3 regions of the Pararhizobium sp. P1_E7 genome follow, and region 2 is predicted to be linked to each of the others. Evidence: riboswitches for the same ligand, from Rfam matches in the RefSeq annotation. Region 2 holds a riboswitch; each other region holds the start of a gene.

Region 1 (5,262 bases), on a different contig from region 2:
GGGGGAGATTGCCGGCGCAAGCTCTCGCTTTTCCAAATCACGGTCGGCAGGTTCAAATTCCGCTCTGCCCGGGACAAACCCTACCGCTTTCTTCCATGCCTCGGTTCCAATCACGCCCTGCCCCGGCCACCAGATTCCCGCCTTCATCAGCGGCGCTGCGGATTCCGGTTTTTCCGAGCCGTCAATCAGCGCCTCGGCATAGCTGAGCAGCCGGACCATGTTGTCGGCGCCGCCCTCGGTGAAATAGGCCCACATCCGGTTGCGGTCTTCGGCAGGGACGGTCGAAAACGGTTCCAACCCCGGATCGGGCTTGTCGCAGCCCGGCAGTACGGCAATCTGGAATTTATGGGTGACGGCTGCCGCATGCAGCGCCTCCAGCACATAATGGAAATAGCTGGCACCGCCGAGCGGGCGCACGATGATGAGCCTGGCATGGCGCGCCGTGCGCTCGACATAGGTATCCACCGACATCGGGTGCTTGAGCGTCAAGAGGCTGGCCACCCGCAGGCTCGGCTTGGCCCCACGCGCGCGATGCGCGCCGGCGATCGACGAAAGTTCGGTATCAGCGGCGGACAGGAACAGGATATCAGCCGGCGACTGACCGAGATCGATCGCTTCCTCGCCGTCGGTGATCGTTCCCTTCTGGGCTAGGAGGAGATGCATGCAACCTCCCTGAGACTGGGCGACGTCCTCTCCCCAATCCCTCCCCACAAGGGGGCGGGACTAGCCTTCCGCACCTCTTTGCCAAGCCTGTTCGTCTCGAATGGGAAACAGGCCCTGAACCGGTCGACCGGGTACGAAAATAGCGGCAAGCGCCGTTCTGGCCTCTCCCCCTTGTGGGGAGGGGTCGGGAAGGGAAAATTCTCGCGCCCGGTCAAAACGCCCTCAAACCGCCGCTGCGATGGCAGCGCGTACGGCGGCTTCATCCATGTCATGCAGGCCGATGACGACCAGGCGGGTGCGGCGCACTTCGCCTGCAGCCCATGGGCGGTCGAAATACTGCTCGATACGGGCGCCGACACCCTGGATCAGCAGGCGCATCGGCTTGCCGGGGATATCGGCGAACCCCTTCAGGCGCAGCACATCGTGTGCGGCGATGATCGGCTTCAGCTTTTCGATGAAACCGGCGGGATCGGCAATCGGCCCCAGTTCGACAACGAAACTGTCGAACTCGTCATGGCTATGCTCCTCGCCCGCCTCATGTTCCATCTCGTGATGGGACTTGCGGTTGGCGATGTCGCTTTCCGTGCCGACACCGAGGCCAAGCAGCACGGCTGCGGAAACCTCGCCGTTCTTCGCTTCGATCATCGCCGGCTTGCGGCTGGTGCGCGCGGAGACCTCGTTGCGGACAAAGGCAAGACCGGTCGAATCGAGCAGGTCGGTCTTGTTGAGAATGATCAGATCGGCGGCGGTCAGCTGGTCTTCGAACAACTCCTCGATCGGGCTTTCGTGATCGAGATTGTCATCGTTGACGCGCAGCGCATCGACCTTGTCGTGATCGTCGGCAAACCGTCCGGCGGCGACGGCGGCGCTATCGACGACGGTGATGACGCCATCGACGGTCACTTGCGTGCGGATATCCGGCCAGTTGAAGGCAGCGATCAGCGGCTGCGGCAGCGCCAGGCCGGATGTTTCGATGACAATATGGTCCGGGCGGTTTCCGCGCTCAAGCAGCTTGGTCATGGTCGGAATGAAATCGTCGGCCACGGTGCAGCAGATGCAGCCATTGGTCAGCTCGATGATGTCGTCCTCGCTGCAGGCTTCGGCGCCGCAGCCCTTCAGCACGTCGCCATCGACGCCGAGATCGCCGAACTCGTTGATGATCAGCGCGATGCGCCGGCCGCCGGCATTTTGCAGGATGTTGCGGATCATCGTCGTCTTGCCGGCGCCAAGGAAGCCGGTGATGACGGTTGCCGGGATCTTGCCGTGGGCGGCTTTTTCAATGGTCATGGATCAACCCTTCATTTTCAGCGGCAATCCGGCCGCGATAAAATAGACGTCTGCGGATATCTCCGCAATGATCTGGTGCAGCCGGCCGGCATGGTCGCGAAAGTCGCGCGCCATCCGGTTTTCCGGCACGATGCCAAGCCCGACCTCGTTCGAGACGAAGACCAGCCGGGCCTTGGCTTGCGGCACATAGGCCGCGAGCTTTTCAAATTCGGCCGCGATATCCCGATGCTCCATCATCAGGTTGGTGACCCACAGGGTCAGGCAATCGATCAGAACGATGCGATCAGGCGCGTCGATCGCTTCAAGGCAGGTGGCAAGCTCGAGCGGCTCCTCGTGGGTCTGCCAATCGGCCCCGCGGCGATCGCGATGCTCGGCAATCCTTGCCTGCATCTCACCGTCCCAGGCCCTCCCGGTCGCGACGTAATGCATGCCAAGACCCGACGCCTTGACGAGTTTTTCGGCAAAAGCGGATTTGCCGGAACGGGCGCCGCCCAGAACCAGCACGCTGCCTGCCAGCACACTGCCTGACTGTATCGCTGTCATGAAATGATCCCGGCCTCAGCGCACGCCGGGCGATAAACGGACCCATACACCACGCAAGCCTGCATCCGCGGCAACGCGAAACGGACCGTTCCGGGAACGGGATAATGAAGCCATGACAACCTCCGTGCTGGCATCGGGAGTGTCTCTCCCTGGATCGGGCGAACCCCTGGCTAAGATGGGGCCCTTGAGGATGGCAGGTCTCCTGGCTCACGGCGCCACGTGCCGCTTAAGGGCACGAACGGGTTCGCCTCGCCTTCCCGGAGGTTTTGGGTATCACGAAGAGGTGGACGATTCGTAGATTTAGAGGCGTCCAGCCCCGGCTGATCGTGATGCCGCTCCAGTGGCTTTTCCGGTTGGGCCGACCCTTCCGCCGCCGCGAATGCGGACAGTCCGGACCATCGGCTTTCCCGGATGGCGAACCCTGACCGTTCTACAGTCGCGGGGTCGGCTGCGATAAGGACGCCCGGTTTGGGTCCGGCCCGTCGCATTCCCATTTACTCCCGACATGCAACGGCACATCGGGAACCATCCAATGGTTGATGATTAGGCGCTCATCCGGATCAAGTCAATTGCGGCGCGATCTCCGTCGCCGGGTTCGGCCCGGCCTCGGCAAGACTTCGCTTGATCCTCGAGGCATCGGGAGAAATCTGAAAACCGCCGCGATCAGGACGTCAAGACATCAGGCCATCCAGCCAGCGCGGGTCCAACACCGCTTCCAGCTCTGCCGCGATATCGTCGAGCGCCCGGTCGACCGATTGCCGGTAATTTTCACCACCGCCCTCGATGCCGAAGCTTTTCAGCAGCGCAGCGCGATAGGCATCGCTGGCAAACAGACCGTGCAGATAGGTTCCGCTGACCATGCCGTCCGCCGACACCGCACCGTCCGGCCGGCCATCGATGATCACGGCCGGGCGGACGCAGTCGGCGCCGGTGGTGCGGCCGAGGTGAATTTCGTAGCCTTCCAGCGCAACGTCGTAGACCGCCGAGCGGGCGCTGCTGTTGCGCACCGTCTTTTCCGGCGCCATCTCGGTTTCGACCGCAAGCAGGCCGAGACCTTCGATTTCAACGACATTGCCTTCGATTCCATGCGGATCGGTGACCCGGTCCCCCAGCATCTGGTAGCCGCCGCAAATCCCGATGACGCGGCCACCACGCCGGACATGCGCCTGCAGGTCACGATCCCAGCCCTGCACGCGAAAATCGCTGAGATCGGCAATCGTCGCCTTCGATCCCGGAATGACCACCAGACCGGCGTCCGCTGGAATTCTCTCGCCGGGACGAACGAAGACGAGATCGACTTCCGGCTCCGCGGCCAGCGGATCGAGATCGTCGAAATTGGCGATGCGCGACAGGACGGGCACGGCAACCTTCAGCGCTCTGCCCGCCCCCCGTGCCAGCCTTTCCAGCACGACGGAATCTTCTGCCGGGAGACGGCCGGCGCTCTTCAGCCAGGGAACGACGCCGAAGCAAGGCCAACCGGTGAAACTTCTCACTGCAGCTATGCCGTCGTCGAACAGCGACACGTCGCCCCGGAACTTGTTGATGATATAGCCGCTGATCATGGCGCGGTCTTCGGCGGACAGAATAGTGTGGGTGCCGACAAGCGAGGCGATGACGCCGCCGCGATCGATGTCGCCGACCAACACGACCGGAACTTTGGCGCGGGTGGCAAATCCCATATTGGCGATGTCACCGGCGCGCAGGTTGATTTCGGCCGGCGATCCGGCTCCTTCGACGACAACCAGATCGACGCCGGACCGGACGGTTTCGAAGCTTTCCATGACGGCGCCCATCAATTTAGGTTTCAAGGCCTGATAATCGCGCCCCCTGGCCTGCCCCGCGACCTTGCCCTGGACGATGATCTGGCTGCCGGTTTCCGACTGCGGCTTGAGCAGAACAGGGTTGATATGCACCGATGACGGGATGCGGGCAGCCATCGATTGCAGCCATTGCGCCCGGCCGATCTCGCCGCCGTCGTCCGACACCGCGGCATTGTTCGACATGTTCTGCGGCTTGAACGGTGCCACCTTCAGACCGCGGTTGGATGCGACACGGCAGAGGCCCGCCACCAATACCGTTTTTCCGACATCGGAGCCGGTTCCCTGAAGCATGATCGTCTTTGTCATGACACCTCGTCTAGCATCGCTATCGCCACAAGCAAAGCCATGTTTTGCCGCATTCTTGCCACCATTGCGGCCGTTCGCTCACGCCATGTTTCAGACCGCTGCAAGGCTTGCGCAGCTTTGCGGCAACAGTATCCGAAAAGCGACATTCCATGGCAAAAACTCTTGTTGCTTTGCGCCGCAGCAGGCGTATATCAGCACCATCAAACCACAGAGCGAACAAACGCTTCACACCCAAGGTCACACCCAGATGTTGTTCATCTTCAGCAAGCCCAATTTCGTTCAGATCGCCTGGAACTCCAAGGCTCCCGACAGCCAGTCGCGCGTTCGCAACACGGTCATGCCGACCCCCTTCGGCCCGCTTGGTTTCATCCGGACGCGCAGCGTCGGCTAATAGTCTCTCCCAGACTGACCACTCGAACCGCGCCAGTTAAAGAGGCGCGGTTTTTTTGTGACCGAAAGCCAAGGCGGACACCGGCTCTTACCGCATCATTCCTTAAATCGATTCCGATTTAAGGAAAAACCATGCAGACCCTTGCGCGTCATGAATGACGCGCGGCGCTGTAAACGCGAAAACCGCACCCGCTCCTTTCGGAACTGTGCGGTCTGCCAACAGTACGCATGGCCCCTCCGGCATACACCCGGA
Region 2 (5,262 bases):
ACCTTGATGATGGTCGATTCCAGTCCGATTTCGGCAGCGCCCGCATCGAGGATCAATCTCAGCTTGTTGCCGAGATCGGCTTCGACATGGGCGGCACTGGTCGGGCTGATCTTGCCCGAGGTATTGGCGCTCGGTGCTGCCAGCGGCCTGCCGAAGCGGGCGATGACCTGCCGCGAAAATCCTTCCGGCATGCGGATGCCCAGCGTATCGAGGCCGGCGGATGCCAGTGGATGCACGCCGCTCTCCGGCTTGATCGGGAGGATCAGCGTTAGCGGCCCCGGCCAGAAGGCTTCGGCCAGTTGCCGCGACAGGGGATCGAAGGTGACATGCGCCTCGGCCATGGCAAAATCGGCGACATGGCAGATCAGCGGGTTGAAACGGGGACGGCCCTTCATTTCATAGATACGGCTGATCGCGTCCGCATTGGTGGCATCGGCGGCCAGCCCATAGACGGTCTCCGTCGGGATCGCCACCGGCAGGCCTTCGTAAAGCGTCTCGCAGGCAATCGCCAAAGCGCGCTCCGGCTCGGTCCGTGTGTCTATAATCAGCGCCATCAAGCTTCCAAACGTCAATGCGCCCTCTCGAAAAGGCAGGCAGGCGCTCCGGCGTTTCCTTTATAGGGCCAGGCAGGAGATTGCCAAGCGCATTCGAAAGGTCCATTCGAACGCTGGGGTCAATTGTTCCTATTCGCTACAGCCGGTTAAGGTTTCTTAAAATGCGACAGTTCCGGTTAGCGGCGATGAAAGTTGCCCATGCTAGGTGTCCGGTCCTGCACACAGCCGGAGCCCTCATGGCCAACAAGAAATCCATGCCGAACGACCTTGCCCTGCGGATCGCCACCGCCATGCACCAGATGGGCATCGATGCCATCCCCCGGAATTACGAGCTCGTCTACGAAGCCTATGCCGGTGCCAATCCGGACCTGGTGCGCGATTTCATCGCGCTCGGTAAATACAAGTCGCAATCGGCGCTCGACGAACTTGGCCGCAAATATTTGCCGCATCATCACGAAGCAAGCGTTCTGGCACGATCGACGACGATCGTGCGCGACGAGATGAGCAATTTCATGAACCTTTTGTCGCGTGAAAAAGACCAGCTCGATGATTACGGGCGGCTGATCAGCGAGGCGACGAAAGCGCTGGTGGTCTCCGACGACGCGAACCAGACGGCACTGCAAAACTCCATTCAGGCGTTGAAGCGCGCCACCGAGCGGCAGGTCTCGCACAATGCCGAAATGGAGCAGAGCGTCACCGCGCAGTCCACCGTTATCGCCGGTGTCCAGAAAGAGCTTGCCGACTTTGAAGCAAAGAAATTTTCGGACGCTGTAACGGGGCTTGCCAATCGCCGCGCCTTCAACAAGACACTGGCCAAGGTCTATGCCGATCCCGATCTGCCGCTTGTCTGCGGTGTCGCCATTGCCGAGCCCGACACCAGCCGCCGCCTGTCGGGAGAACAGGCCGCCGCCTTGGTGGAGCCGCTGGCCCGGCATATCGGCGGTATTATCCAACAGGCTTTCCCGTCAACCGAGCTGGTCGCCCGTTTCGACGGCACCCGTTTCGGCTTTCTGGTCAGCGCAGGCGAGGAGCGGGAGGTGGTGCGGCTCGTGGCACTTCTGCGCTCGGCTTTGCGCGGCACGCATTTCAAACATCCAAAGACCGGACGCGACCTCGGCTGCGTGACGCTTTCGGTGGGCGTGTGCATGTCGGATCATGCCGGCAACGCGTTTGATCTCGTCAATACGGCGGAAAAGGCACTCGCCAGGGCGCAGGGCAAGGGCGGAGACCAGACGGTCGTTCATGGGTCCGAAAGCGAGCACCCGCCCGGGCGTGACTGGCTGATCTACAAGCAATGATCACAGGGCGCTAATGATCTTGCGAAGCTCTTCGTTGCGGGCGCCGAGCAAAAGCACGTTCTTCAGCGCTTCCTTGGGGTCGCGGGTGCGAAACAAAAGGCCGTTGTCGTGCACTGCACGATTGACGGTCAGCTTGCCCGCTTCTGCGTCCAGCTCTGTCGCCACCGCGAAATACATCCGCGAGTAGCCGAGCTTGATTTTCTCGAAAAAGTGCTGGTCGTCGCCGATGTCGGAGAAGAAGTTGGCGATGTAGAACGACCACCGGACGTCCTCGAACTTGGCGAATTTCGTCCGGGCAGCCGTTACGTGGCAGTAGCCGAGATGCGGACTGCCGGCCAGCGTGCGGTGAAACAGCAGTTTGGGGAAACGGATCGAACGATGGAACCCGTTGATCCGGTCATGCGTGACGGTACCGGCCGCTTCGAGTTTCTTGCCGGTGCGGGCCGCCACTTCCTGATGGGTCAGATAGCGCTTTTCAGCGGCGCTCCATTCCTGCTGGCGCCGGTTGATCCGCCCGGTGCGCAGGAATTCCGTATGGATCGCAGTCTTCTGCGAAGGAGCCGGCTCTTTGACCGCGGCGGCATCGTAATATCTCAAGTTTGACATCGGCCCGTACCAGGATGCGGCGGAATGCGGACAAGGCATGCCGGCGCGTAATCGCATATGAGACGAAGCTACAGTGTTATGGTTAATGCAATCTTGCCAGGCATCAACCATTTGCAATGGTGCGAGGTTTGTGGGAGCCGCCACAAAATGTCGCAAAGAGGCCGCGGTTCAGCCGATTGCCAGGGCGCTGGGCAGAAAACAGGCCTTTTGCTCCAGTTTCAGCAGAACATATTGTTTATGCTTATAAAATAGCCAGATTGGTTGCTGTCCTTCGCAATATTTGCCGTGTCGTCATTCTGGAATCGGATGTCGCTAATCGGCAGCTATTTGGCCGGGACACAAGGTTAGATGAAAACACTCAAGGTGCCGCCTTTATAGGGAGGGCGGAGAATTGGGAAGCCGGTCGAAATCCGGCGCTGCCCCCGCAACGGTGGTGGAGCGAAACCTCGGCAAAAGGCCACTGGAGAAATCCGGGAAGGCGCCGCGATGGTCCGCAAGGACAGCTCCAGAGCCCGGAAACCAGCCTTGTGGCGAAATTGATATCTGGGTGCGGCGGGCAGCCGGAAGAGAACCACTATATCCACGCGCTCTCCCGGCGCGGCGGTGGTTCCTTTCCTGCCTGCTGCAACTTTCAAAAAGAGTTGGCGAGCACAAGGAAATGACCATGGATCTCCGCAGTGAAGTCCTTCGCAAATTGAAGACCCGGCGTGCCGGGCACAGTCTCGAGCAGGCATTCTACACCGATCCCGATCTCTACAGGATCGATATGGAAGAGATCTGGTACAAGGACTGGCTGTTTATCGGCCATGACTGCGAAATCCCGAAATCCGGCAATTATTTCACCGTGCAGGTCGGCGAGTATCCGGTCGTCATCGTCCGCGACCGCACCGGCACCGTCCGGGCCCTGCACAATTCCTGCCGCCATCGCGGCTCGCGCGTCTGCGCCGGCGCCAAGGGCTCGTCCGCCAAGCTTGTCTGTCCCTATCACCAGTGGACCTACGAGCTTGACGGCAAGCTTTTGTTCGCCCGCCAGATGGGCGAGGATTTCGACAAGAACCAGCACGGTCTGAAACCGATCCATTGCGAAACCATCGGCGGCTATATCTTTATCTGCCTTGCCGAAGAGGCGATGGATTTCCAGCCCGTGCGCGACATGGTCTCGTCCTATGTCACCCCGCACAATCTGAAGGACACCAAGGTCGCGTTTGAAAGCACGATCATCGAGAAGGGCAACTGGAAGCTCGTCTGGGAAAACAACCGCGAATGCTACCATTGCGCGGCAAACCACCCCGAGCTTTGCCGCACCTATCCGGAAGCCCCGACCGCAACCGGCGTGCAGGGCGCCAAGGACGATCCCGTCATTGCCGAACACTGGGCAAAATGCGAAGCCGAGGGCTTGCCGAGCGAGTTCAAGATGTCGCCGACCGGCCAGTTCCGCGTTGCCCGCATGCCGCTGATCGAGAATGCCGAGAGCTACACCATGTCGGGAAAGCGGGCCGTCCAGCGCCAGCTCTCCGACGATGTCAGCCAGGATCATATCGGCACCCTCTTGCTGTTCCACTATCCGAGCACCTGGAACCACGTGCTGGCCGACCACGCCATCACCTTCCGCGTCCTGCCGCTTGGTCCTGAACTCACCCAGGTCACCACCAAATGGCTGGTGCACAAGGATGCCGTCGAAGGCGTCGATTACAATCTGGAAGAACTGACGCATGTCTGGACCGAGACCAATGACCAGGATCGCCAGATCGTCGAGGAAAATGCCTTCGGCATCCGCTCGCCCGCCTATCAGCCCGGCCCCTATTCGCCGGAACACGAGGGCGGCGTGATGCAGTTCGTCGAATGGTACACCAACTTTATGCAGGATCGCCTGCAGGGTAATTCCATCTCAACCCCTCTGGTTCGGGTCGCCTGACATGACGATTGCTTCCTCCTTCCGGCACTTCGATGAGCTGCAGCCGTTCAATGACCGGCAGCAACTGCTGGAATGCATCTCCGTCACCGTCGAAGGGCCGGATGTGATGACATTCGGCTTCAAGGCCGACAAGGACAGCTGGTTCCGCTACCTGCCGGGCCAGTTCGTCACGCTCGAACTGCCTGTGAGCGTGGATGATCCGGTGATGCGCACCTACACGCTGTCCTCGACGCCGTCGCGGCCGTTTTCCATCGCCGTCACCGTCAAGGCCCAGGCATCGAGCATCGGCACGCGCTGGATGTTCGATCACCTGAAGCCGGGGATGAAGCTGAAGGCCTTCGGGCCGCTCGGCGACTTCTCCTTCGTGCGCCATCCGGGTGAAAAATACCTGTTCATCTCCGCCGGTTCCGGCATCACGCCGATGATGTCGATGACCCGCTGGATGGCCGATTGCGCCCCGCAGACGGATGTCTCCTTCCTGTCCTGCGCCCGCCAGCCGGACGATCTGTTGTTCCGCGACGAGCTGGAGAACATCTCCCGCAACATGCCGAACCTCAATCTCGGCTTCATCGTCGAAACCCATGCGCCGCGACACAGCTGGCACGGACTGCGCGGCCGCATCGAGACCTCCAAGCTGGCCCTGCTGGCGCCGGATTTCCGCGAACGCACTGTCTTTTGCTGTGGCCCGGAGCCGTTCATGCGCGGCGTCAAATCCATGCTGGAAAGCGTCGGCTTCGACATGAACCGCTATCACGAGGAAAGCTTTCAGCCGGCCAGTGCGCCGGATCCTGCAGAGCTTGCCATTCGTGCAGGCGCCGGGGAGGCGGATGCAAGCGCGGTTTCCACCATCACGTTTACGATGGCCGGCAAGGACGCCAAGTGTCAGCCC
Region 3 (5,262 bases), on a different contig from region 2:
GCGATCTCAGGCGGATGGGATGCAGCTCAGACAGCGTCGTCATTGTCGGTGGGCCGAATGACGGAGCCTGCGAGAGCCTGGCTGCTGAAATCTCGCAGATGGAAATGGACCTCCAAACGCTGAAGGCACGCCGCCAGAACCTCGCAACGGGAGGCGACAGCCAGATCGCCCGGCGGCGGATCCTCGCCGCCCTCGACGTCAATCGCTGCTCTGAAGAACAGGATGAAGTCGTCAGCGCCGCCGTCGAGGAACCGGAAACCCGTCGCAATATCCTGAAGGACCTGCCGCCGATCAGCGAAGACTATCTCGATATGCGCGACAGCAATGACGTATCCGATTTCACAACGCCGGATGATGGCTTTGCGCCGAGCGACGATTACCCCGGCAGCCTGCGGACATTGTGCGTGCGCACCTGCGACGGGGCGTTCTTCCCGATCTCCTCAAATGCGTCCCCGGCCGATTTCCAGCGCGATGCCGAAGCCTGCCAGCGGCGGTGCCCGGGAGCGGAGACGGCGCTCTACTATCATGCGCTGGCGACCGAAGAGACCGACCAGATGGTCTCCGCAGCCACCGGCGAACCGTATGCCGATCTGCCGTCGGCTTTCGCCTACAAGACCCGCGACCTCAGCCAGCCCGGCCAGTGCGGCTGCTCTCCGGTCGGGCGCACGGCGACGCAACAGAGTACGCCGGACAACGGCAAGGGCGTTATCGAGTTTCGCACGCGCAATAAGGCTACCCCGGCTGAGGTGAAGAGCGCGATTGCGGACCGCCCCTACAATCCGCGGGACAGCAAGGTCCGCGTCGTCGGTCCGAGCTTCCTGCCTTCGCAGGAAACCTCGATCGACCTGAGGCATCCGGCCGGCCCCGGATACCAACAGCAACAGCAACAGACAAACTAGAGCGCTTCATCCTCAACCGGAAGCGCTCCAATCACTCCGCGGGGCTGACGCCCCAGGCATCGGCGAAGACGAGATCCTTGAGCGGCAACCGCTGGCGCCAGCCTTTGACCGCCAGTTCCGGCTCTGCATAAAGCGTATCGACATAGCCAAGGCACAGCCAGGCGATGATCTCGATAGGATCGGGAATACCGAGCACGGCCTTGATATCGCGCTCGTGGAAAATGCTGACCCAGCCGACGCCAACCCCTTCGGCCCGTGCGGCAAGCCACAGGTTCTGCACGGCGCAAACGGTAGAAAAGGCGTCCATGCGCGGATTGTGCGTCCGGCCGAGAACGACCTTTCCGGCACGCGCCGGATCGCAGGTGACGCAGATGCTGACCGGTGCCTTGCGGATACCTTCGAGCTTCAACGACCGGTATTTGTCCTGCGCCTCGCCCTCAAACATCAGCGCCGCTTCCTCATTGGCGCGCTGGAAGGCTTCAAAGACACGCGCACGCCTGTCCTCGTCGCGGACGACGATAAAATTCCAGGGTTGCATGAAGCCGACCGAAGGCGCGCTGTGGGCAGCGGCAAGCAGCCGCGCGATGACGTCGTCCGGCAAGGGTGCCGGCAGGAACTGGTCGCGCACGTCGCGGCGGGTTTCGATGGCGCGGTAGACGGCGGCGCGCTCGTCCGATGAAAATGCGTCCGCCCTCACAAGGCGGTCTTGCGGTTCAGCTTGCATCGTTTGATCCCCAACAATGCGAAACCTCCCGCCGTCCGCGCGGGTTTGGTCTATCTTGTCAGGCCGGTCTTCTGACTGCGGATCAACCGGCTTTGCCGCCTTCCCGGATCGCTTGAAGATCCAGTGGCAGAAATCTGAAATCATTCAGACTTTCATCTATGCAAAGCCGTCCCCGTCACAGCGCTGGGCACGTCCCGGACTTTCACCGGGTTCCCGATTCTCCCGTTTTCACGGGCACCTGAACAAACCGATATGGTCATAGCGGGCCGCCGATTGCAAGGCGGCCCGCGCGTTCTTGTCAGATGGCGGCGGCCGGATGCGGCGAGCCGTCATAGGCACCCCAGACCGATTGGTCGAAGCAGATCATCGATCCGGTCATCAGACCGGATTCCGCCGACGACAGATAGGCGCAGGCACGCGCCACCTCGGCCGGATCGACCAAGCGCCCAAAGGGCTGGCCAGCCGCCGCCTTTTCCAGCCAGTCGGCGGGCGATCCATGAAATTCGCGCTGGATGCGATCCTCCCCTTCGGATGCCATCCAGCCGATGTTCAGGCCATTGACGCGGATCCTGTTGCGCAACACCGCATAGGCGGTGTTCTTGGTCAGCGTTTCCAGCGCACCCTTGGAGGCGCAATAGGCGGAGATGAAAGGCTGCCCGGCCATCGCCGACATCGAACCGATATTGACGATGGTTCCCTCGATCTTCTCGCGGCGCATGACATTGATCGTTTCCTGCATCAGGAAGAACGGCGCACGCACATTGATGGCGAACATGCGATCAAACAGCTCCGGATTGGTGTCGAGGATCGTTCCACGGTCGGTAATTGCCGCAGCGTTGACCAGCGCATCGACCCGACCGAATTCTCTGTCACATGCCGCGACCACCTTGCGTGCATCCTCTGTCTTTTCGAGGTCAGCCTGGACATAGACAACCTTCGTTCCGGTCGCCTTGCCAATCTCGGCAGCCTTGGCCTCGCCCTTGGCGGCATTGCGGCCGCAGATCACGATGCCGGCAGCACCGCGCTTGGCAAACAGCGTCGCGATCGCCGCCCCCAGCCCTTGCGTCCCGCCGGTAACAATCGCCACCTTGCCGTCGAGCCGGCCATAGTCATTGCTCCCATTTTCACTGCTCATTGGGCTTTCCTCCATGTTCGATGTCGATTTTGTCAAAAGACCCCCGCCCGAAATTCGGGTGGGGGTTCGCAATGTTTCATTCGGCGCTGCTAGCTGAGTCTCCTGTCCGACTGCGCTGCGAGTGCTGCGGTAAACGCAGCCGCCTCCCAGCCGCCGGCAAGCGCTTCCTGCATCAGCTGGGCCTGCGTCTTCGGTGCAAGGCCGCCGACGGGAGGATCGCGGTCGAGATTGGTCGRAAAGGAGTACCCCTCGGCGCAGGATGCGATGGCGCACGCCGCCTGCGCGCCCGACAGGCGGCCATCGGCGAGCATGGCTTTCAAAGCCGGATAGAGCGTTGCGCTCATCCTTTCCCGATTGACCGTCTCCATCGCGCGGCCGAACGCGGACGACACCTGCAGCAGGTTGGCGACGCGCTTGATGTCTTGCGAGCGATTGGTTCCGGCGGCGTGGAAGAGCGCCGGGTTGAAAAACACCAGATCGCCCTTCGACAAGGGCAGCTGTACATGGTTGCGGTCGAAATACTCCCGGAATTCCGGGCGTTTCAAAGCCAGATAGCCGGGAACATAGGTCTGGCTGTAGGGCAGGAACAGCGTCGGCCCGCTTTCCAGCGGCATGTCGCAATGGGCAACGGCGCCCTGCAAGGTCAGTACCGGCGACAGCCGGTGGACATGGGCCGGAAACTGCTCGATCACTGCCGATGTCTGGAAGCCGAGATGGTAGTCCCGGTGGGCAGATTGGGCGGCGCCGCCCGGGTTGACCCGGTTGACCTGCGCCGTCATCTGGTAGCTCGGCCCGAGCCAGGCTTCGCTGACCAGCGCGATCAGAGCGTTGCCGTAATAGGCGGCAAAATTCTCCGGATCCCTCAGGCAGTGCTTTTCCAGCGAATTCCAGATGCGATCGTTGGCACCGGGCTTGGCAAAGTGGTCGCCACCGCCGGTATGAGTACGATGCTGCTCGTTGATGATCTCGTCGAAAATGCCGCTCGCCGCATCGATGACGTCAGTATTCTCAAAGGCGCGCTTAAGCACAATGACACCTGGCCCGCTGGCAAAGGCCTCACAGATTTCGGCAAGCACCGCCCGGCGTCCGTCTCCACTTGCGGCCGCCTTCAGCACGCTGGCGCCATCATAGATCAGCACGTTCTTCTCGACGGCCGCCGCATGCGGATAGTCGGCAAGCATGGTCGTGCGCTCCACCCCGGCGCGAAAATCGTCGAGATCACAGGCGGCCTCCGTCAGCCACACCCGGTCCGCGCGCTGCTTCAAGATATTGTCGCTCTTCATCCCAGATCCTCCCGCCGGATGCGCTTCGATACCGGCACTATACGCGGAGGAAAAAGCTGATATAGAGCAGAAACCCATCAAAAAACCATCAGGACGGAACGATGATGGCCCACGAATTTCTGGTCAAGGACATTGCGTTTCAGGCAGGCCTCAGCGCCGCCACGGTCGACCGTGTTCTAAACAGCCGGCCGGGTGTGCGCAAACAGACGGAGCTGCGCGTCCGCGCCGCAATTCGCGAGCTTGAAAAGCAGCAGGCCGGCGTCGAGATTCAGGGGCGAAAATTCAGCATCGACATCATTATGGAAGCGCCCGACCGCTTTACAGACACCGTTCGCGATGCCTTCGAAAGCGAGAGCCTGACATTCCTGCCGACGATCTTCCGCTCGCGCTTCCATTTCGCCGAACAGATGCGCCCGCAGGACATCGTCCAGCTGCTTGACCGCGTCCGTTTGCGCGGCACCGACGGGGTCGTGCTCAAGGCGCCCGATGTACCCGAGATCAGCCCGGCCGTGGCGCGGCTCGAACAGGCCGGCATCCCTGTCGTCACTCTGGTCACCGACCTGCCGAACGCCCCGCGGAGCGCCTATGCCGGCGCGGACAACAGGGCCGCCGGCGAAACGGCCGCCTACCTCATTGGCGAGCGCTTTGCCGGCCAGCCGGCGACGGTGCTTGCAACATTGTCGAGCAGCCGGTTTCGTGGGGAAGAAGAACGCGAGATCGGCTTTCGCCGCATATTGCGCCAACGCTATCCGTCGATCGGCATCGTTGAGATCAGCGAAGGCCTTGGCCGGGACGACGCAACCGGCGCGCTCGCAGCCGAGGCGCTGTCAAACCATCCGGGCATCAATGCCGTCTATTCGATCGGCGGCGGCAACCGGGCGGTCCTTGCCGCCTTTGCTGCGGCAGGCCGCGCCTGTGCGATCTTCGTGGCCCATGATCTCGATGCCGGGAACCTCGAACTGCTGCGCCATGGGCAGATCCATTTCGTCCTGCATCATGACTTGAAGACCGATGTGCGCACCGCGTTTCGGGCGGTGATGGGGCGAAGAGGCGCTTTGATCAGCCCGGGGGCTGCGCGCCTGTCGGCGGTGGAGGTCATCACCCCCTATAACATTCCGGCGCCCCAGCGCTGATCAGGCAGCCTGTTCGTTTTGCGGGAGATGATCCGCAACGGCAAGATCATCGGCGGTCTGAACGCGATTGCGGCCGCGACGCTTGGCC

What was found. A riboswitch is a leader RNA that binds a small molecule or an ion and turns the genes downstream of it on or off. The one in region 2 is predicted to bind cobalamin.
Region 1: linked by a shared signal. The riboswitch ahead of cobU (bifunctional adenosylcobinamide kinase/adenosylcobinamide-phosphate guanylyltransferase) and the one ahead of AC1D17_RS08870 (aromatic ring-hydroxylating oxygenase subunit alpha) in region 2 are both predicted to bind cobalamin.
Region 3: linked by a shared signal. The riboswitch ahead of bluB (5,6-dimethylbenzimidazole synthase) and the one ahead of AC1D17_RS08870 (aromatic ring-hydroxylating oxygenase subunit alpha) in region 2 are both predicted to bind cobalamin.

Annotation. Positions count from the first base shown of each region.
Region 1 is NZ_JBFUBH010000007.1:145,303-150,564, reverse strand. Features, by position in the region: gene cobN (cobaltochelatase subunit CobN) at 1-663, opposite strand, end outside; gene cobW (cobalamin biosynthesis protein CobW) at 886-1,950, opposite strand; gene cobU (bifunctional adenosylcobinamide kinase/adenosylcobinamide-phosphate guanylyltransferase) at 1,954-2,493, opposite strand; cobalamin riboswitch at 2,669-3,038, opposite strand; gene AC1D17_RS10695 (cobyric acid synthase) at 3,165-4,619, opposite strand; gene AC1D17_RS10690 (hypothetical protein) at 4,603-5,010, shown strand.
Region 2 is NZ_JBFUBH010000006.1:49,403-54,664, forward strand. Features, by position in the region: gene AC1D17_RS08855 (L-threonylcarbamoyladenylate synthase) at 1-554, opposite strand, end outside; gene AC1D17_RS08860 (diguanylate cyclase domain-containing protein) at 791-1,852, shown strand; gene AC1D17_RS08865 (DUF6656 family protein) at 1,853-2,458, opposite strand; cobalamin riboswitch at 2,803-3,000, shown strand; gene AC1D17_RS08870 (aromatic ring-hydroxylating oxygenase subunit alpha) at 3,123-4,373, shown strand; gene AC1D17_RS08875 (FAD-binding oxidoreductase) at 4,375-5,262, shown strand, end outside.
Region 3 is NZ_JBFUBH010000005.1:107,884-113,145, reverse strand. Features, by position in the region: gene AC1D17_RS07835 (DUF2865 domain-containing protein) at 1-899, shown strand, start outside; gene bluB (5,6-dimethylbenzimidazole synthase) at 931-1,623, opposite strand; cobalamin riboswitch at 1,668-1,880, opposite strand; gene AC1D17_RS07825 (SDR family oxidoreductase) at 1,922-2,758, opposite strand; gene AC1D17_RS07820 (phytanoyl-CoA dioxygenase family protein) at 2,848-4,041, opposite strand; gene AC1D17_RS07815 (LacI family DNA-binding transcriptional regulator) at 4,146-5,174, shown strand; gene AC1D17_RS07810 (diguanylate cyclase domain-containing protein) at 5,175-5,262, opposite strand, start outside.